DNA from 3 places in the Methylobacterium sp. E-012 genome. Region 1 is predicted to be linked to each of the others. Evidence: predicted binding sites of a transcription regulator. Region 1 holds the regulator's gene; each other region holds the start of a gene.

Region 1 (6,822 bases):
ATCTTCACCACCTATCTGGCCCAGGCCTCGGAATCCTGGAAGAAGGATTACGGTGCGGCCACGACGATCTCCTGGCCGGTGGGTCAGGGCGGCAAGGGCAACGAGGGCGTGACCGCCACCGTGAAGCAGGTGCCGAATTCGATCGGCTACGTCGAATCCGCCTACGCCAAGCAGAACAAGCTCGCCTACGCCCTTCTGCAGAACAAGTCCGGCAAGTTCCCGCAGCCGGACGACAAGGCGTTCCAGGCCGCCGCCGCCAGCGCCGACTGGAAGTCGGCCCCGGGCTTCGGCATCTCGCTCACCAACCAGGCGGGCGACGACGCGTGGCCGATCACCGCCGCGACCTTCATCCTGATCCACAAGGATCCGGCTGATCCGACCAAGGCCGCCGCGGTGCTCAAGTTCTTCGACTGGGCCTACAAGAACGGCGACAAGCTCGCCTCCGATCTCGACTATGTTCCTCTGCCCGACAACGTCGTGGCACTGATCCACGACGAGTGGAAAAACGTGAAGGACAAGGACGGGAAGCCCGTCTTTAACATGTGAGCGTGGCGGGGAGGAGGTTTCGGCCTCCTCCCTCGCTTCTGGGATCGCACCGCGTTACCACGCCACCCTTCGCAGAGAATCGCGGATGCCCGCCTTGACTGAAACGATTGTCCTCGCCCGCACCCGAGCGACCGCCGCGCGGAAGGGGCCGAGCAAGAATCTCGACACCCTGTTCCGGGCCAGTGCCTACGGGGCGGCGCTCCTGGTGCTGATCGTCCTCGCCGGCATCCTCAGCGCCATCATCTACGGCGGCCTTCCCGCCTTCCACCAGTTCGGCCTCGGTTTCCTGACCTCGAGCGCCTGGAACGTCGGCACCGAACAGTACGGCGCGCTGGTGGCCGTCACCGGGACGCTGATCTCGGCGCTCCTGGCCCTCGCCATCGGCGTCCCGATCTCCCTCGGCATCGCGATCTACCTGACGCAGCTCTGCCCGAACTGGGCACGCAAGCCCGTCGCCATGACGATCGAGCTCCTCGCCGCGGTGCCGAGCATCATCTACGGCATGTGGGGCCTGTTCATCTTCGCCCCGCTCTTCGCGCAGTTCGTCGAGATCCCGGTTTCCAACATCGTCGAGGGCCTGCCGATCATCGGGACCGTGCTGTACGCTCGGATCCCGTCAGGCGTCGGCGTGCTCACGGCGGGCATCATCCTGGCGATCATGATCGTGCCGTTCGTGGCCTCCATCGCCCGCGACATGATCGACCAGATCCCCACGATCATGCGGGAGAGCGCCTACGGGGTCGGTTGCACCACCTGGGAGGTGGTGCGCTTCGTGCTGATCCGGCACGCCTCGGTGTCGATCATCGGCGCGATCATGCTCGGCCTCGGCCGTGCGCTCGGCGAGACGATGGCGGTCACCTTCGTGGTCGGCAACGCCAACAGGCTCTCGGCCTCGATCTTCGATCCCGGCTCGACCATCGCGTCCCGGATCGCCAATGAGTTCAACGAGGCGGACGGCATGCAGCTCAACGCCCTGATGGCCCTCGGCTGCATTCTCTTCGTCATCACCTTCATCGTTCTGGTCGCCGCGCGCATCCTGACGCGGCGCGTGCGGGTCGGTTGAGGAGCCCCATGGACGCGACCAACACCCTTGCGGCGCCTCCGCTCGCGCAGAGCCGCGTCCGTCCCGGCCGGCGCCGGGCCGACGCGGTGCTCCGCGGCTTCTGCGCCCTCGCCACGCTCCTCGGCGTCATCGTGCTGGGTTCGATCCTGCTGATGCTGATCGTCCAGGGTGTGCGCGGGTTCACGTCGACCCTGCTGACCCAGCCGACGCCGGGACCCGGCAGCGAGGGCGGCGGCATCGCCAACGCGGTCCTCGGCAGCCTCGTGCTCACCACCATCGGCATCGTCATCGCGACCCCGGTCGGCGTGATGGCCGGAACCTTCCTGGCAGAATACGGCCGGACCTCGAAACTGTCCTTCGTGATCCGCTTCCTCAACGACATCCTGCTCTCGGCCCCCTCGATCCTGATCGGCCTGTTCATCTACACGCTGATGGTGCGGCCGATGGGCAGCTATTCGGGCTGGGCCGGCGGCGTCGCCCTCGCCATCATCGCCACGCCCGTGATCGTGCGCACCACCGAGGACATGCTCAGCCTGGTCCCCGGCACCCTGCGGGAAGCGGGCGTGGCCCTGGGGGCGCCACCCTCCACGGTGATCATGAAGGTGACCTGGCGGGCGGCCTCGGCCGGCATCGTCACCGGCATCATCCTGGCTCTGGCCCGCATCGCGGGCGAGACCGCCCCGCTCCTGTTCACGGCCCTCAACAACAACAGCTGGTTCAATGCCGACCTGATGGGCGGCATCCCGAACCTGCCCGTGATGATCTACCAATTCGCGCTCTCGCCGTATCCCAACTGGCAGCAGCTCGCCTGGGCCGGGGCACTCCTGATCACCATGACCATCCTCGCCCTCTCGGTCATCGCCCGCGTGGTGATCAAGCCGCAGCGTGCCCGCTGAAGCGCAAGCCCGAAGGATCAACCCGATGAGCACCGCCGCAGCGTCCGTCACCACCGACCGCCAGTTCCAGGCCTCCGCCAAGACCGGGGCCGACACCAACGCCCCCGTGCGCATCGCCGTGAAGGGGCTGAACTTCTACTACGGCCATTTTCACGGCCTGAAGAACATCGACCTGAACTTCCACGACCGGCAGGTGACGGCCCTGATCGGCCCCTCGGGCTGCGGGAAGTCGACCCTGCTGCGGACCTTCAACCGGATCTACAGCCTCTATCCGGAGCAGCGCGCCGAGGGACAGATCCTTCTGGACGGCATGAACATCCTGGATCCCAAGATCGATCTCAATGATCTGCGCGCCCGGGTCGGCATGGTCTTCCAGAAGCCGACGCCGTTCCCGATGTCGATCTACGACAACGTCGCCTTCGGCATCCGCCTCTACGAGAAGCTGGGGAAATCGGATCTCGACGACCGGGTCGAGACCTCGCTGCGCAAGGCGGCGCTCTGGGACGAGGTCAAGGACAAGCTCAAGCAGTCCGGCATGGGCCTGTCGGGCGGCCAGCAGCAGCGCCTATGCATCGCCCGCACCGTGGCCCAGCGCCCGGACGTCATCCTGTTCGACGAGCCGACCTCGGCGCTGGACCCGATCTCGACGGGGCGCATCGAGGAACTGATCGAGCAGCTGCGCGACGAATTCACCATCGCGATCGTCACCCACAACATGCAGCAGGCGGCGCGCATCTCGCAGTTCACCGCGTTCATGTATCTCGGCGAGCTCGTCGAGGTCGGGCCGACCGACAGGCTGTTCATGAACCCGACCGAGCGGCGGACGCAGGATTACATCACCGGCCGTTTCGGCTGATCAGGCTCCGAAACCGCACCCCCGCGGCGCTGCGCGCGAGCATAGCCGCCGCGGCCGGGTAAGATCTGCATCAGACCCGAGGCATCGCACGTCCCCGAGGCATCGCACGTCGCGGCCCCCATCGAAGGATCTCCCCCATGCCCGGCCATATCGTCTCGTCCTACGATACCGACCTGGAGAACCTGCGCCGCTCGATCTCGGAGATGGGCGGCGTGGCCGAGAAGATGACCGCCGAGGCGACCGACGCCCTCGTCCGGCGGGACGACGGGCTCGCCCAGGCGGTGATCCTCGCCGACAAGCGCCTCGACGCCCTCCAGCGGGACATCGAGGAGCGGTCCGTCCTGCTGATCGCCCGGCGCCAGCCGCTCGCGATCGACCTGCGCGAGACCATCTCGGCGATCCGCGTCTCGGGCGATCTCGAGCGGATCGGCGACCTCGCCAAGAACGTGGCGAAGCGTGTGGTTGCGATCTCCGATCAGGCCCCGGCACAGAAGATCGTGCTGGGCGTCCGCCACATGAGCGACCTCGCAGAGGGCCAGCTCAAGGACGTGCTGGATGCCTACGCGAGTCGCGACATCGAGGCCGCCCATGACGTGTGGGAGCGCGACGGCGAGATCGATGCGCTGTACAATTCGCTGTTTCGCGAGCTCCTGACCTATATGATGGAGGATCCGCGCAACATCTCGTTCTGCACCCACCTGCTGTTCTGTGCCAAGAACGTCGAACGCATCGGCGACCACACCACCAATATCGCCGAGACCATCCACTATCTCGCCACCGGCGAGACTCTGGCGGGCGACCGGCCCAAGAACGATGCGTCGAACTACGCGACGGTCGAGCACGAATAGGTCCCGGAGCGAACCCACGGCGCCTCACCATCTTCGGGGCGGTCGCCGCGGCGACGGCTGGTTCCAGTTGAGACGGGCCGGGCCTCCGGAACGCGCGGTGGGTTCGCCCTTAGAACAGGTCATCGAACGTGAGCATGCAAGTCCTGATTGTCGAGGACGAGGAGGCACTGACCACGCTGCTGCGCTACAACCTGGAGGCCGAGGGCTTTCTGGTCGATACGGCGGCCCGCGGTGACGATGCGGAACTGCTCCTGGCCGAGCGCATGCCCGATCTGGTCCTGCTCGACTGGATGCTGCCGGGCCTCTCCGGGATCGAGCTCTGCCGCCGCATCCGCGCCCGGCGCGAGACCGAGCGTCTGCCGGTGATCATGCTCACCGCCCGGGGCGAGGAGGGGGACCGGGTCCGCGGCCTTGGCACGGGCGCGGACGACTATATCGTCAAGCCGTTCTCGGTCCCGGAGTTGCTCGCCCGGATCCGTGCCCTCCTGCGCCGGGCCAAGCCCGCCCATGTCTCGGATCGGCTGGCCGCCGGGGATCTCGAACTCGACCGCACCGGCCACCGGGTGCGCCGCGCCGGCGAGGAGCTGCATCTCGGCCCCACCGAGTTCCGGCTGCTCGAATTCCTGATGCTCGCCCCGGGGCGGGTCTTCTCCCGGGAACAGCTCCTCGACGGGGTCTGGGGCCACGACGTCTATATCGACGAGCGCACCGTGGACGTGCATGTCGGGCGCCTGCGCAAGGCGCTGAACGGTCCGCGCCAGCCCGATCCGATCCGCACCGTCCGCGGCTCCGGATACGCCTTCGACGAGACCTTCTCGCTCGAGGCTTGAGCGGCGCGGACTTTCAGGTTCAAAATGTCCGGGATCCAGCCCGTTTGGAAACCCTGCATCGACACCGGCCGCGCTGCTCAGCGGGTCAGCGCGGCGCTCTTGTCGGCGGTCGGAACCGAGGCCAGAGCCTGAAGCACCGTCCCCTCGGTGAGGATCTGGGGCAGCACCAGAGGCTCCCCCGCGCCGGCATAGAGCAGGTATAGCGGCACGCCGCTCCGCCCGTGCTTTTCCAGGAGGCGGGTGATCTCGGGATTCTGGTTGGTCCAGTCGCCCTTAAGGTAGGTCACGCCCCGCTCGGCCATCGCGGTCCGCACCGCCTTCGTAGAGAGGGAGGTGGTCTCGTTGACCGCGCAGGTGATGCACCAAGCCGCCGTCATGTTGACGAAGACAGGTCTGCCCGCGTTGACCAGCGTGTCGAGGCGCGCCTGGGTGAACGGCTCGGCGCCACTGGTGAAGGCCTGCGCGCCCGGACCCGCACGGTCCTGCGGGAGCGTGAGCACGAGGGCCGCGACCGCGAAGAGCGCCAGGGCCGCGCCGACCTGCGCGATCCGGGCGGCCCCGGGCGCAGCGCCGCGCCCGCGCTCCCAGGCCCAGGCGGCGAAGCCCACCAGCACCAGGCCGATCAACGCCGCCAGAAGCCCCCTCGGCTCGACCTGCTGCGCCAGGACCCAGATCAGCCAGGCCACGGTGGCATAGACCGGGAAGGCGAGCCCCTGCTTGAGGGTCTCCATCCAGGCGCCCGGCCGCGGCAGCGCCCGCAGGGCCGGCGGCCAGAGGGTCAGCGCCAGGAACGGCAGGGCCAGGCCGAGTCCGAGGCTCGCGAAGACGGCGAGCGCCACGCCGGCGCTCTGGGTCAGGGCGAAGCCCACCGCCGAGCCCATGAACGGCGCCGTACAGGGCGTCGCCACCAGCGTGGCGAGCACGCCGGTGAAGAACGAGCCGCTCAGGCCGGCGCGCCGGGCCAGCCCGTCGCCGAGACCGGCGAGCCGGCCCCCGATCTGAACCGCCCCGGACAGGTTCAGGCCCATCGCGAATAGCAGATAGGCGAGCCCCGCCACCACGGCGGGCGATTGCAGTTGGAAGCCCCAGCCGATCGCAGCCCCGCCGCCCTTCAGGGCGATCAGCAGGGCGGCGAGCCCCAGGAAGCTCGCCAGCACGCCGGCCGTGTAGGCGAAGCCGTGCAACCGGAGGCGGGCCGGGCTCTCGCCGGCATGCCGGACGAGACCCAGCACCTTGATCGACAGCACCGGGAATACGCAGGGCATCAGGTTAAGGATCAAGCCGCCGAGGAAGGCGAAGGCGGCGGCGGTCGCGAGGGTCAGCGCATCCCCGTCGGGGACGGACGCCGGCCGCGGGGTCGCCGCGTCGACCGGCGGCCCAACGGCCGGGAGCATGGGCTCGTCGCCATACGCGAAGGCGAGGTGGCGGCTGCCGTCCTCCGTCACTTCGTCCAGGGTCAGCACGCCGGGAAGGGCCTCGGGCGCCGGATCGGTCGGGCTGCTCCGGGCGAGGGTGAGGTGCAGGCCGGTCCCGTCGGCCGACATCACCTGTGCGGCGGCATTGTCGATCGCGGTTTCGGCATAGGGGAAATAGGCGGCGTTCCGGACCGCGTCGGGCCGGAGGCCAGCCGCCGCGAAGTCGAGCCGCAGAGTGTCGCCCTGGCTCGACAGGCGCAGTGGCCAAAGCGCCGGTGCGGGGAGGGCGGCCCGGGCGCGGGCGAACAGGGCCGCGATGTCGGGATCGGGCCGCGGTGCCCCCACCGGCAGGGTCAGGGCGAGGTCCG
Region 2 (6,822 bases), 3.6 Mb from region 1:
ATCGGATTTCCGTCGTCAAAACTATTCGATACGTCGCCAAGCACGCAGCCTGGCCAAGTGCCAGGGAATGATTGTGGCCGAGCCCGCGAAGAGACCGGTGGAGGTCATTCAAGGTCAGCGCAGGCGCCGGACATCCTCATCGTCTCGGGCGAAGATCTTCGAACACAGGACATCATAGGAAAATTTTACGGATGTAAATTCATTTTATTTGATGGCGTTCGGAAAACCGCCGGGGGACGCGCCGCCTTCCAGAGGCTGGCCTCTGAAAAAAAATACTCTTTCGCCAATATGAGCTTGGAGACCGATTACGCGCTGTTTATGCATCGCGCATTGAAGCCGACATTGCCGGTCCATTTCTTTACAATCGTACTCAATGGCGAGCCATTCATCCGATATCACGAGCATATGTTTCAAAGACTTCCATTTGAATGGCATTGGCATATCGTCGAAGGCGTCGCTCAACTCACGCACGACACGGCGTGGAGTGTCGCGACGGGCGGCAACGTTCCGCAATCTTTCCATGCGAACGGGCGCAGCATTGACGGCACGAGTGCATACATCGATGACATAGCCGACCGATTTCCGAACAACGTGACTGTTTATCGGAAAAATCCGGGCCATTTTTGGGACGGAAAAATCGAAATGGTGCGAGCGCCCCTCGCCAACTTGAATGGAGGCTGCCTCCTGTGGCAGTTGGACTCCGACGAACTATGGAACCCCCGGCAAATCATCGCGATGCGATCGGCGTTTTTAGCGGATCCGTCGCGCACAGCCGCGTGGTTCTGGTGTAATTACTATGTCGGACCCCAATTGGGCATATCGACCCGGAACAACTATGCTCAAAACCCCAACCAAGAGTGGCTAAGGGTTTGGAACTATAAGCCCGGGATGATTTGGCATGCTCATGAGCCGCCCATCCTGTTGAAGGCATATGATAACGCGGGCGATGTTCAGTTTCGCGACATGGGCAGAGAAAATCCTTTCTCCCACGCCGAAACCGAATCGCTCGGGGCCGTGTTCGATCATCTTTCCTACGTCCTCGAGTCGCAGCTCGCGTTCAAGGAATCTTATTACGGGCTTAAAGGCGCCCTCAACCAATGGCGCAGACTTCAAGAGACCCAGCACTCAGCGGGCGATGAATCAGGGTCTTTACGAGATTTTCTTTCGTGGGTGACGGACGATACCCAATATAGCTCGGTAAGAGCGCTCGGGTGGAAACCGATTGCAGCTTATGATCAGTCCGCCAAATGCTGGACTTGGAATTTGCGATAACGGCTTATGGCCGACCGCGACAGGGGCGTTCACGCCGGAGGCTGAACACCGCGCATCGGCACGAGGGGTCCCGGCGCTTCGTTCCGGCAGCTGGCCGCACGGTCCGGGTCAAACGCCAATCGACCAACGAAAGCCGATCGATAAACGCCATCGGCTCGGCTCGCTCGCCCGGGGCGGCTTGCGCCCGCTCGCAACCTGGTGAACGGCTCAATCACGGTGAGAGGCGGCCTCGAGAAGCACCGTTCGCGCCGCGCGGCGCACGGCTGGGCCGGCGGAGCGCCGTCCTGCGAGGGGCTGCCTGAACACGATCCAGGCCTATCCTCGCGCGCGATCCGAACGCTCCCGGGCAACCCGGATCGCCACGACCGCCCAAGTCCCGGAGAGCCGTTCAACGTCCGGCCTGTCCAGGTGGAGGGGCACGTGAAATCTCGCTGCCTGCAGCGCCGGACGGGGGTCCGCAGACGCGCGTCCGGCCGCGCTGAAGCATCGTCCCGAAGGGTGGCCGCCGGCTTTCGGCAAAAGACGATGCGCGTGCGCGCCTTCGCGCCACGCGCTCCCGGCCCGTCATCCGGCTGTCGCGGCGCCCTGCCATGGCCGCCGCATGTTGGAGGGCCTCTCATGTCCGCAAGTCGCCGCCAGATCCTTCTCAGCGGAGGCGCCGGTCTTGTCGGTCTGGCCTCCGGCCTCGCGCGCCCCGGCCTGAGCCGCGCCGCCGACCGGCCGCTCTTGAGCCACGGGCTGCAATCGGGCGATGTCGGCACCGACTCGGCCGTGGTCTGGGCCCGGTCCGACCGGCCCGCCCGGGCGATCATCGAGTGGGCGACCACCGAGCGCTTCTCCGAGATCCGCGGCGGGGTCTTCGCCGACGCCCTGCCCGAGACCGACGGCACCGTGAAGGTGGCGCTCACCGGTCTGCCGGCGGGCCAGGACGTGTTCTACCGGGTCCGCCTCCAGGACGTCGCCGCGCCGACGATCGTCGGACCGGCTCAGGTCGGGCGGTTCCGCACCGCGCCGGCGGACCGGCGCTCGGTCTCGTTCTGCTGGTCGGGCGACACGGCGGGCCAGGGCTGGGGCATCGACGATGCCCGCGGCGGCATGACGATCTATTCCGCCATCCTGAAGAACCGGCCGGACTTCTTCATCCATTCCGGCGACACGATCTACGCCGACGGGCCGATCCAGCCCGAGGTGAAGCTGCCCGATGGCAGCCTCTGGCGCAACCGGGTGACCGAGGCGGTCGCCAAGCCCGCCGAGACGCTGGAAGAATTCCGCGGCCGGCACAAGTACAACCTCACCGACCGCAACGTGCTGGCGATGAACGCCGCCGTGCCGATCCTGGCGCAATGGGACGACCACGAGGTCACCAACAACTGGTGGCCGGGCGAGCCCCTGACCCGGGCCGAGCACCTGAAGAAGAAATACACCGACCCGAACGCGCTCGCCCTGCAGCTGCGCGCGTCGCGGGCGTTCCACGAATACATGCCGATGCGCTTCGAGCCTTCGGAGCCCGGCCGGGTCTATCGCAGGATCGGCTACGGCCCGCTGGTCGACGTGTTCATGCTCGACATGCGCTCCTACCGGGGCCCGAACGGTGAGAACCGCCAGACGGAATACGGCCCCGACGCCTACTTCCTGGGGCCGCAGCAGATCGCGTGGCTGAAGCGGGCGCTGCTCGATTCGCGCGCCACCTGGAAGGTGATCGCCGCCGACATGCCGCTGGGCCTCGTGGTGACCTACGACGTCGACCGCAATTTCGGTTCGGAGGCGGTGGCGCAGGGCGACGGACCGCCCCTCGGGCGCGAATTGGAGATCGCCGACCTGTTGCGCTTCATCAAGAGCGCCGGGATCCGCAACACCGTCTGGCTCACGGCCGACGTGCACTACACGGCGGCGCATTACTACGACCCCGGCAAGGCGCAGTTTCAGGATTTCGACCCGTTCTGGGAGTTCGTCTCCGGGCCGCTGCACGCCGGCACCTTCGGCCCAAACGCCCTCGACGACACGTTCGGCCCGCAGCTGCGCTTCGTGAAGGCGCCCGACAAGGGGCAGGTCAACCTGTCGCCGGCCGCGGGCTACCAGTTCTTCGGCCATGTGGCGGTCGACGGCGCCACCGAGCAGATGACCGTGACGCTGAAGGACGCGGCCGACACCGACCTCTGGCACGTCACCCTGGATCCCGCGAAGGCGTGACGGTGCCCCGCGCGGGGCGCGATCAGAAGAAGATCGGCCGCGCGCTGGCGGTGATCTCGCCGAGCACCGTGCCGGTGGCCGGCTCGACCTCCTTGAGCACCACGTCGTAGCCCCAGAGGTCGGCGAGGTGCTGGAGCACGCGCTTGGCGTCCTCCTTCTGCAGGGTGATCTTGTTGATCGCCTTGTGGTGCAGGATCAGGCGCCGGTCGCCCTCGAGATCCACGTCCACCACCTCAATGTCGGGATCGAGCCACGCGACGTCGTACTGGCGGGCGAAGGACCGGCGCATCTTGCGGTAGCCGCGCTCATCGTGGATCGCCTCCACCCGCAGTTCCGGCTCCTCCGGGTCGTCGACCACGTGGAACAGGCGCAGGTCGCGCATCAGCTTGGGCGACAGGAACTGCTGGATGAAGCTCTCGTCGCGGTAATTCTCCCAGCAATCGCGCAAAACCGCCATCGGATCGCCGGTGCCGGCGATCTCGGGGAACCAGTCCCGGTCCTCGTCGGTGGGCTGCTCCACGATGCGGGCGATGTCCTGCATCATCGCGAAGCCGATCGCGTAGGGGTTGTGGCCGCCATACGAGCGGTCGTCGTAGTTCGGCTGCCGGATGACGTTGGTGTGCGACTGGAGGAACTCCAGATAGGCGGCTTCGCCGATCTGACCCTGCGCCGAGAGCGCGTTCATGATCCGGTAATGGACGTAGGTGGCGCAGCCCTCGTTCATCACCTTGGTCTGGCGCTGCGGGTAGAAATACTGCGCGACGAGGCGGACGATCCGCAGGATCTCGCGCTGCCACGGGCGCAGCCGGGGGGCGACCTTCTCCAGGAAGTAGAGGATATTCTCCTGCGGCAGTTCGAGCAGGGCCTTGCGCCGCTCGGCGACCAGGTCCGGCCGCACCGCGCCGACCTTCTGCGGCAGGGTCCGCCACAGGTCGTTGTAGATCTGCTCGCCGTGCTCGATCCGCTCACGCTCCCGCCGCTGCTCCGAGGCGAGGTCCGGCCGCTTCTTGCGCGGATAGCGGTGGACGCCCTGGCTCATCAGCGCGTGGGCGGCATCGAGCATCTGCTCGACCGCCTGGTGGCCGTAGCGCTCCTCGCAGCGGGTGATGAAGCCCTTGGCGAAGTCGAGGTAATCCAAGATCCCTTCGGCATCCGTCCATTGCCGGAACAGGTAGTTGTTCTTGAAGAAGTGGTTGTGGCCGAAGGCCGCGTGGGCGATGACCAGCGTCTGCATGGTCGCCGTGTTCTCCTCCATCACGTAGGAGATGCACGGGTCGGAGTTGATGACGATCTCGTAGGCGAGCCCCATCAGGCCCCGGCGATAGCCGGCCTCGTGCTGGGCGAAGTGCTTGCCGAACGACCAGTGCTTGTAGAACAGCGGCATGCCGATCGACGCGTAGGCGTCGAGCATCTGCTCGGCCGTGATGATCTCGATCTGGTTCGGATACCAGGACAGGCCGAGCTGCGGCCCGGCCACCGCCTCGCAGGCGTCGTGGATCCGCCGGATGGTGTCGAAATCCCAGTCGTTGCCGGTGAACAGGGGTTTCTGGCCACCGGAGATGATCTGGGGCGTCCGTGCCTTGACGAGCGTCATGCGGCCTCCCGTGTCTTCGGACCGTGCCCCGCACCGGCGCGGGACGGGAGCTCCCTCCCCCCTCTGCGGGGGAGGGTGGCCCCTGCGTCAGCAGGGGTCGGGCCGGGACGAAGTCCCGCAAGAGGGGAGCGAGGGTGCAGAACGAAGCTCTGGCCTACACGAGAGCTGCGCCCCTTCCGGAAGCCGGGCTCCCCTCTCCCGACCCCCTTCGGGGGCCACCCTCCCCCGCAGAGGGGGGATGGAGACGCGGCGCGGGTCATCTCACGCCTCCGCCTCGGCCTTGGCGTCCTTGCGGCCGAACAGCTCGCGGAACACCGGGTAGATCTCCCGCCGGTGGTTGACCTTGCGCATGGCGATCGGGCCGCCGGCCTTGGCGATCGCCTCGTAGGTCCGCCACAGGGTGGTGCGGTGCTCCACGAACCCGGCGCGGGGGCCGTTCTCGTCGCCGACCTCCAGATAGGCGAAGTGCTGGCAGGCCGGCAGGATATGCGCCCGCAGGAGGTCCGTCGAGGTCGGCGCGTCGGAGGAGACGTTGTCGCCGTCCGAGGCCTGGGCGGCGTAGATGTTCCAGTCGTTGGGGTCGTAGCGCTCGGCGATGATGCGCTTCATCTCCACGAGCGCCGAGGAGACCAGCGTACCGCCGGTCTCGCGGGAGCCGAAGAAGGTTTCCTCGTCGACCTCGGTGGCCCGGTCGGTGTGGCGGATGAACACGATCTCCACGTGGCGATAGCGGCGCGTCAGGAAGATGTGCAGCAGGATGTAAAACCGCTTGGCGAGGTCCTTCATGTGCTCGGTCATCGAGCCGGACACGTCCATCAGGCAGAACATCACGGCCTGCGCGATCGGCCGCGGATACGGCTCGAACCGGCGGAAGCGCAGGTCGATCGGGTCGACATAGGGGATTCGCTTCGACCGCTCGCGCAGCTTCAGCAGCGCCTCCTCCACGTCCGGCCGCTCCGGATCGCCCTCCGGCAGGGCGTCGAGCCGCGCCACCAGGGCGGCGACCTCGTCGGGCTTCGGCCGCTTGAGGGCGATGCGCCGCGACATCGAGTTGCGCAGGGTACGGGTGAGCGCGAGGTTGGCGGGGGAGCCGGTCACCGTGTAGCCGGCCCGGCGCAGCCCCTCCGTGTCCACCACCGCGAGGCGGCGCTTGGCGAGGTCCGGAAGCTCCAGATCCTCCAGGAAGAGTTCCAGGAACTCCTCGCGGGTGAGCACGAACCGGAACGCGTCCTCGCTGTTCTCGCCGCCCTCCCCGCCCTCGCCGGAGCCGCGCCCACCGCCGCCGCCCGGCGGCCGCTCGATCGTGTCGCCCTCCACGTAGGTCTTGTTGCCCGGCAGGATGTGATCCTGCAGGCCGGTGCCCGGCTGGCGGGAGAAGCGGGGCTCGCGCACGCCGTCCGCGGGCACGGTGACGCGGCCGTCCTTGCCGAGATCCTTGATGTCCTTCTCGCGGGCGGATTCCCGCACCGCGCGCTGGGCGACATCCTTCACGCGCCGCAGGAAGCGCTGCCGGTTGGGGAGGCTCTTGCCCCCCGGGTTCAGGCGTCGGTCGACGATGTGCATCCGCTGCGAAAACCCTCGTCCCGCGTGGTCCGGCCGGTTCTAGCCTCCCGTTATACCATGCTGCCGTCCGAAAGAGTCTTCCCTCTTTCGCACAGTCTGGTCTAACGCGCCGCTCCCGCATGATGTGTTCGGAAAAGCGGTTTTCCCTTTTCCCACGTCATGCTTGCGAGCCTCGCCGGCCGGTCGTCCGAAACTATGGCGGC
Region 3 (6,822 bases), 530 kb from region 1:
AACAGGTCTCCGACCCCCGGAAGGGGGCCGGAGACCTGTTTTGCAAGGCTCTGCCCTGCACCCGCCAAAGGACTCGTCCTTTGGGATTCCGTTTTCGGATCGTCGCGCGATCAGTTGAACAGCGAGCCGACCCCGCCCTGCACCCGGCCGAGGCCGGCGCGCGCCACGGCGTTGTTCGGGTCGATCGCCGAAGCGCGCTGGTAGTTCTCCATCGCCTCCTTGCGCTGGCCCGACTTCTCGTAGGCCAGGCCCCGATAGGCCCAGGACGTGGCGTCCTTGTTGTTGACGTTGAGCGCCGCGTTGTAGTCCTCGATCGCCTTCGGATACTGGTTGGTGGCGATCAGGCTCTGGCCGCGGGCCGCGTAGGGGGCGGACTTGAACGGGTCGCGGTCGATGGCGGCGTCGAAATCGGCGATCGCCTGGGTCTCCTGACCCTGCTTCTGCCGCACGAGGCCGCGGGCGTGGTACGCCTCGGCCGATTCGGGCATCAGCCGGATCGCGACGTTGAGGTCGGACAGCGCGGCGTCGAGATTGCCCTGGGCGCGCTCGACATTGGCGCGGCCGATATAGGCCGGGCCGTAATTCGGATCGATGCCGATCGCCTTGCTGAAATCCTGCAGCGCGGGTCCATCGCGGCCGATCTGGCGGCTGGCGAGCGCCCGGTTGTTGTAGGCGGAGGCCGAGTTCGGGTCGATCTGGATCGCCTTGGTGAAGTCGGCGATGGCGTCGTTGAACTGGCCGGCCCGGGCATAGGCGGCGCCGCGGGTGTTGTAGGCGGCGGCGTCGTTCGGGTTGCGCTGCACGACCTCGGTCAGCGACGCGATGTTCACGGTGGTGGCGCCCGTGGTGTCCGTCTCCAGCACCGCGTATTGGCGCGGGCCGGCGGCGCTGCCGACGGTCTCGCAGCCGGCCAGAGCCGCGGCCGAAACCAGGACCGCACCGATCAGTACCGTCTTCCGTGCCCGCCCGTTGCGTACGATCATCGCCCCACTCTCCCCGAGGCGCGGCGCGCATCCCGCGCGCCCGCCCCGCCCCTCGCCGTTCAAGTGCCCGCGCCGCGCGCCGGGCCCACCCCATCCGGGGCACCGTCGCGCATCACGGTGAAGGCCGGCTTAAGAAGCGCCGCGGGCTGACACGACCCGTCGCCCGTCCCGGGAGGACACGGGCGGCGCAGGTGAATCGCACGACGGCATCGGGCACCGGCCACGGCATCGTGGAAGCGGCGGGATGTGGCGAAGGTATGACCCGGCGGCGTCCCGGCGGGGCCTCGGGGTCGTTGCCCGTCACGCGGCGGCGCGGGTGTGCCCTCGAAGCCTCAGGAACCGGCCGGATCGGACCCCAGCCGGGTGACGTGCCCCATCTTGCGTCCGGGCCGGGCCTCGCCCTTGCCGTAGAGGTGCAGGTGGGCGCCGGGCTCGGCGAGCAGCGCGGCCCAGTCGTCGGCCTGGTCGCCGATCAGGTTGCGCATCTCCACCGGCAGCCCGCCGACCCGGGCCGGGTCGCCGAGCGGCCAGCCGCAGACCGCCCGGACGTGCTGGGCGAATTGCGAGGTCCGCGCCCCCTCGATGGTCCAGTGCCCGGAATTGTGGACCCGGGGGGCGATCTCGTTGACCACGAGGCGCTCCGCCCCGTCCTCCCGGACGAGGAACATCTCCACGGCGAGCACGCCGACATAGTCGAGCGCGTCCGCGATGCGCTTCGCGATGTCGAGGGCGGCGCGGCCGGTCTCGGCCGTCAGGCCGGGGGCGGGCACCCGGGTCAGCGCCAGGATGTGGTCGCGGTGCTCGTTCTCGCACAGGTCGAAGGCCGCGAAGCTGCCGTCGCGCGCGCGGGCACCGACCACCGAGACCTCGCGCTCGAACGCGACGAAGCCCTCCAGGATCAGCGGCGCGCCGCCGAACTCGGCGAACAGCGCGTTGCGGTCGCCCTCGGAGCGCGCGCGCAGGATGCGCTGGCCCTTGCCGTCGTAGCCGAAGCGGCGGGTCTTGAGCACCGCCGGCAGGCCGATGGCCTCGATCGCCCGGTCGAGGTCGTCGGGCGCGTCCACCGCCCGGAACGGGGCCGTCGGGATGCCGAGGCCGTTGATGAAGTCCTTCTCGGACAGGCGGTCCTGCGTGGTGGCGAGCGCCCTTGCGTTCGGGTGCAGGGCAGCGTGCCGGGCCAGGATGTCGGCGGTGGCGTGGGGGATGTTCTCGAACTCGTAGGTGACGACGTCGACGCTCGCCGCGAAGGCCGCCAGCGCCTGCGGATCGTCGTAAGCTGCACAGGTGGTGAAGGCGGCGACGTCGAAGGCGGGGCTGTCCTGGTCGGGGGCGTAGACGTGCACCTTGAGCCCGTAATTGGCCGCCGCGAGCGCGATCATGCGCCCGAGCTGCCCGCCGCCGACGATGCCGAGGGTGGAGCCGGGGCCGAGGGTCTTGTCCGTCACGATTGCGCTTCCGTCTCCGGCCGCTCGGCCACCGATGCGGTCTGGGCCGCACGCCATGCCTCGAGGCGCTCCGCCAGATCGGGGTCGGCGAGCGCCAGAACCGATACGGCCAGCAGGGCCGCGTTGACCGACCCGGCCCGGCCGATCGCCAGGGTCCCCACCGGGATGCCGGCCGGCATCTGGACGATGGAGAGCAGGCTGTCCTGCCCGGACAGCGCCTTCGACTCCACCGGCACGCCGAAGACCGGCAGGCGGGTCATGGAAGCCGCCATGCCGGGCAGGTGCGCGGCGCCGCCCGCGCCCGCGATCACGACCTTGAACCCCTCTGCCACGGCGCCCTTGGCGAAGGCCACGAGGCGGTCGGGGGTGCGGTGGGCCGACACGATCCGCGCGTCGTAGGGCACGCCCAGCGCGTCGAGCGTCTCGGCGGCGTGCCGCATGGTCGCCCAGTCGGACTGGCTGCCCATGATGATCGCGACCGGAGGCGACGCCATCGTTGATCCCGGCAAAAGAGGGCGCTTACAGGCGGCGCGGGCCCGCGGCAAGGCGCGGCCCGGCGGCGTCCACCGGCATCAGGCGATGATGTCCGGGGTGATCATGTCCTCGATGTGGAAGATCCGGTCGCGCAGGGTGAGCTTGCGCTTCTTCAGGCGCTGGATCTGGAGCTGGTCCCCGGCGACGCTGTGCTCCAGCGCCTCGATGGCGCTGTCGAGATCCCGGTGCTCCTCGCGCAACCGGGCCAGCTCGACCTCGAGGTCCGGCTGCGCGCTCTCACCCGACTCTGCCGCCATCGTCACCCGCGGACCCGTAAACCGTTCATCGCCCCAGAGCATGCGTCACGCCCTTCCGCGGGACAAGCCGGACCGGCAAGCATTCACCAAGCTTGACCAGAGAAAACGCTTCAACAGGTGCGGCATCCTGTGTCAGTCTCGGCATGTCAAAACGATGACAGGAGATTCGACTCATGTCGCTGCAGACGCATCTGAGCCAACTCGCCCGGAAGCACGAAGCCCTCGAGCGCGAGATTCAGGAAGCGATCCACAGGCCTTCGGCAAACGACCTCCGCATTGCCGAGCTCAAGCGACGGAAACTCCTCCTCAAGGACGAGATCAACAGGCTGCAATCGGGCAGCGGCACGCTGCACTGAGGCGCTGATCCGTCCACCCGGACTGTAAACTCAAACACCACGGACGCCGCCGCATCGGGAGCCCCGGTGCGGCGGTTTTCCTGTGACGCGCGCTGAGCCGCTGCAGCCCGTCTCGACGGAGAGCCGGGGCCCACCGCGCGATCGTCAGGGTTGGGACCGAACCGGCCTCGCGCCTGCGCAGGAATGATCTACTCTGCGCCGACCGCCGGAGAGCGGCGGTGGGGGAACGCCGAGACGATGACGACCGCCAGCCTGCCGGGCCGCTATCCCGGGATCTACGAATCGGCCAGCCGCGATCCGGAGGCGTTCTGGCTCGACGCGGCCCGGGCGCTCGCCTGGTCACGGGCGCCGAGCCGAGCCTTCGCGGCGGAGTCCGGCCCCTACGGCCGCTGGTTCCCGGACGGGATGCTCAACGCCTGCCACAACGCGGTGGACCGCCACGTCGAGGGCGGCCGGGCGGACCAGGTGGCGATCCGCTACGATTCCCCCGTCACCGGCACCAAGCGGAGCATCACCTACCGGGCGTTGCGCGACGCCGTGGCGGCGCTGGCCGCCGTGCTGGCCGGGCTCGGCGTCGGCAAGGGCGACCGGGTCATCCTCTACATGCCGATGGTGCCCGAGGCGCTGTTCGGCATGCTGGCCTGCGCCCGGCTCGGCGCGGTCCACTCGGTGGTATTCGGCGGCTTCGCGGCGAACGAACTGGCGGTGCGGATCGAGGACGCGGCGCCCAAGGTCGTCCTGGCCGCCTCCTGCGGGATCGAGCCGAACCGGGTGGTCGCCTACAAGCCGCTCCTCGACGCGGCCATCGCCGCCTCCAGCCACAAGCCGGATGCCTGCCTGATCCTGCAGCGCCCGCAGAGCCCCGCGACGCTGGTGCCGGGGCGGGACCGCGACTGGGCCGAGGCGGTGGCGGCCGCCCAGGCGGCGGGGGAGCGGGCGGATTGCGTGCCGGTCGCCGCCACCGACCCGCTCTACATCCTCTACACCTCGGGCACGACGGGGAAGCCTAAGGGCGTGGTCCGCGACACCGGCGGTTACCTCGTTGCGCTCGCGTGGTCGATGCCGAACCTCTACGGCGTCGCCCCCGGCGAGACCTATTTCTGCGCCTCCGACATCGGCTGGGTCGTCGGCCATTCCTACATCGTCTACGCGCCGCTGCTCCACGGCTGCACGACGGTGCTCTACGAGGGCAAGCCCGTGGGCACCCCCGATGCCGGGGCGTTCTGGCGGGTCGTCGCCGAGTACGGGGTCGTCTGCCTGTTCACCGCGCCGACGGCGCTGCGGGCGATCAAGAAGGAGGACTCTTCGGGCGCCCGGATCGCCGACCATGACCTCTCGGCCTTCCGCAGCCTGTTCCTGGCCGGCGAGCGGGCCGACCCGGATTCCGTCGCCTGGGCCGAGCGGGTTCTGAACCGGCCGGTCATCGACCATTGGTGGCAGACCGAGACCGGCTGGCCCATCGCCGGCAACCCGCTGGGGCTCGGCCTGCTGCCGGTGAAGCACGGCAGCACCTGCGTGCCGATGCCCGGCTACACGGTCGCGGTGCTCGACGAGGGCGCCAAGCCGGTCCCGGCCGGCACGATGGGCACGATCGCGCTCCGCCTGCCCCTGCCCCCCGGCTGCCTGCCGACCCTCTGGGGTTCGGATGCGCGGATGCGGTCGAGCTACCTCGCCACCTTCCCGGGCTACTACGACACCTCGGATGCCGGGGTGATCGACGCGGACGGCTACATCACGGTGCTGGGACGGACCGACGACATCATCAACGTCGCGGGCCACCGCCTGTCCACCGGCGGCATGGAGGCGGTGCTGGCCGGCCATCGGGACGTGGCGGAATGCGCGGTCATCGGCATCCGCGACGCCCTGAAGGGCGAGGTGCCCTGCGGCTTCGTGGTGCTCAAGGCCGGCGTCGACCGGCCGACCGAGGCGATCGAGCGGGAACTCGTCGCCAAGGTGCGCGACGAGATCGGCCCGGTGGCGGCGTTCAAGCTGGCGCTGACCGTGCCGCGGCTGCCAAAAACCCGCTCGGGCAAGATCCTGCGCGCCACCATGAAACGCATCGCCGATCACGAGCCCTGGACCATGCCGGCGACGATCGACGATTCCGCGGCCCTCGACGAGATCGGCGAGAGCCTGAAGGCGCGCGGGATCGGCGCCGACTGACCGCCGACGGACGCCGTCGCTCCGCCAGCCCTTGTAAGTACCGCGCCCATAGCCATCTCTAGACCATCCAACCGGATGGCCTGGAGACTCCAAACCGATGAGCGAGCCGGTAAACGCGCCGCGCCCGAAGGTCCCGGACAGCGAGAAGATCACCGTCAATCTCGGCTTCGTCGATCTCGGGCGCGTCGACCTGATGGTCCGCGACGGGTTCTACGCCAACCGCGCCGACTTCATCCGCACCGCGGTGCGCAACCAGCTCGACCGCCAGAACGAGGCGGTCCGCCAATCCGTGGCCCGTCGCCAGCTCCGCCTGGGGGTGGCGCACTACACCCGGGCCGATCTGGAGGCGGCCCGGGATGCCGGGACGCCGCTGCACATCCAGGTCCTGGGCCTCGCCACCGTCGCGGGCGACGTCACCCCCGAACTGGCCCGCGCCGCCATCGCCGCCGTGGAGGTGCTCGGCGCCTTCCAGGCCAGCCCCGCCGTGAAGGCCGCCCTGGCCGACCGGATCACCTGACGCCCCCCGATGCACCGGTCCCAGAGACGGATGAACCGTCCGGCCGCGTCCGAACCGCTTCCCGAAGGATCGGCCCCATGTTCCGTTTTCCCAAACTCGACTTCTCCAAACTCGATCCGTCGAAGCTCGAAGGGCTGGATCCCGGCCGCTTCGGCTCCGGTGCCGACCCGACCGGCCGGTTCACCGACGCGATGGCCAAGCTCCGGCGCGAGCAGGCCGCGGCCTTCGCCCGGTGGAAACAGAGCTACGGGCAACCGGGCGATCCCCCCGCTCCGGCGGGCGGCGACAGCGCGATCATCGACATGGAGGCGCCCGCCGCCCCCGGCGGCGCCTGGACGGCGCCCCGGCCGGACCGGACCGGCACGGCGGAGCCCGAAGCGGGTTCTAAAGCGCGCCCCAAGGCGGGGCTCGACCTGTCGGCGATGATGCGCGGCCTGCGCGAGGGCCACCCGGCGGGAAGCGGGGGATCGCCGGCCCCGGTCCCGCCCGGCGCCCGGTTCGAGGAGCGGGTCTTCACGGGGGCCGCCGGCAGCCGGCGTTACAAGGTCTACGTCCCGAGCGGCCATG

The links. Region 1 encodes PhoB, which activates phosphate uptake and scavenging genes when phosphate is short. Its sites were predicted from a motif close to TGTCATNNANCTGTCAT; they were not measured.
Region 2: AC3IF1_RS06030 (alkaline phosphatase D family protein) is a predicted target of PhoB. The motif match lies at 1,835-1,851, and genes of this name have one in related genera.
Region 3: AC3IF1_RS20935 (YdcH family protein) is a predicted target of PhoB. The motif match lies at 3,363-3,379, and genes of this name have one in related genera.

The regions. Positions count from the first base shown of each region.
Region 1 is NZ_JBYQEY010000001.1:4,890,824-4,897,645, reverse strand. Features, by position in the region: gene pstS (phosphate ABC transporter substrate-binding protein PstS) at 1-546, shown strand, start outside; gene pstC (phosphate ABC transporter permease subunit PstC) at 632-1,609, shown strand; gene pstA (phosphate ABC transporter permease PstA) at 1,618-2,505, shown strand; gene pstB (phosphate ABC transporter ATP-binding protein PstB) at 2,531-3,361, shown strand; gene phoU (phosphate signaling complex protein PhoU) at 3,499-4,209, shown strand; gene phoB (phosphate regulon transcriptional regulator PhoB) at 4,344-5,039, shown strand; gene AC3IF1_RS23330 (protein-disulfide reductase DsbD family protein) at 5,117-6,822, opposite strand, start outside.
Region 2 is NZ_JBYQEY010000001.1:1,275,692-1,282,513, reverse strand. Features, by position in the region: gene AC3IF1_RS06035 (hypothetical protein) at 1-1,272, shown strand, start outside; gene AC3IF1_RS06030 (alkaline phosphatase D family protein) at 1,891-3,462, shown strand; gene AC3IF1_RS06025 (SpoVR family protein) at 3,485-5,056, opposite strand; gene AC3IF1_RS06020 (YeaH/YhbH family protein) at 5,318-6,619, opposite strand.
Region 3 is NZ_JBYQEY010000001.1:4,357,107-4,363,928, reverse strand. Features, by position in the region: gene AC3IF1_RS20955 (tetratricopeptide repeat protein) at 111-983, opposite strand; gene AC3IF1_RS20950 (5-(carboxyamino)imidazole ribonucleotide synthase) at 1,316-2,428, opposite strand; gene purE (5-(carboxyamino)imidazole ribonucleotide mutase) at 2,425-2,922, opposite strand; gene AC3IF1_RS20940 (YdcH family protein) at 3,001-3,219, opposite strand; gene AC3IF1_RS20935 (YdcH family protein) at 3,393-3,575, shown strand; gene AC3IF1_RS20930 (AMP-binding protein) at 3,813-5,738, shown strand; gene AC3IF1_RS20925 (CopG family transcriptional regulator) at 5,836-6,255, shown strand; gene AC3IF1_RS20920 (extracellular catalytic domain type 1 short-chain-length polyhydroxyalkanoate depolymerase) at 6,333-6,822, shown strand, end outside.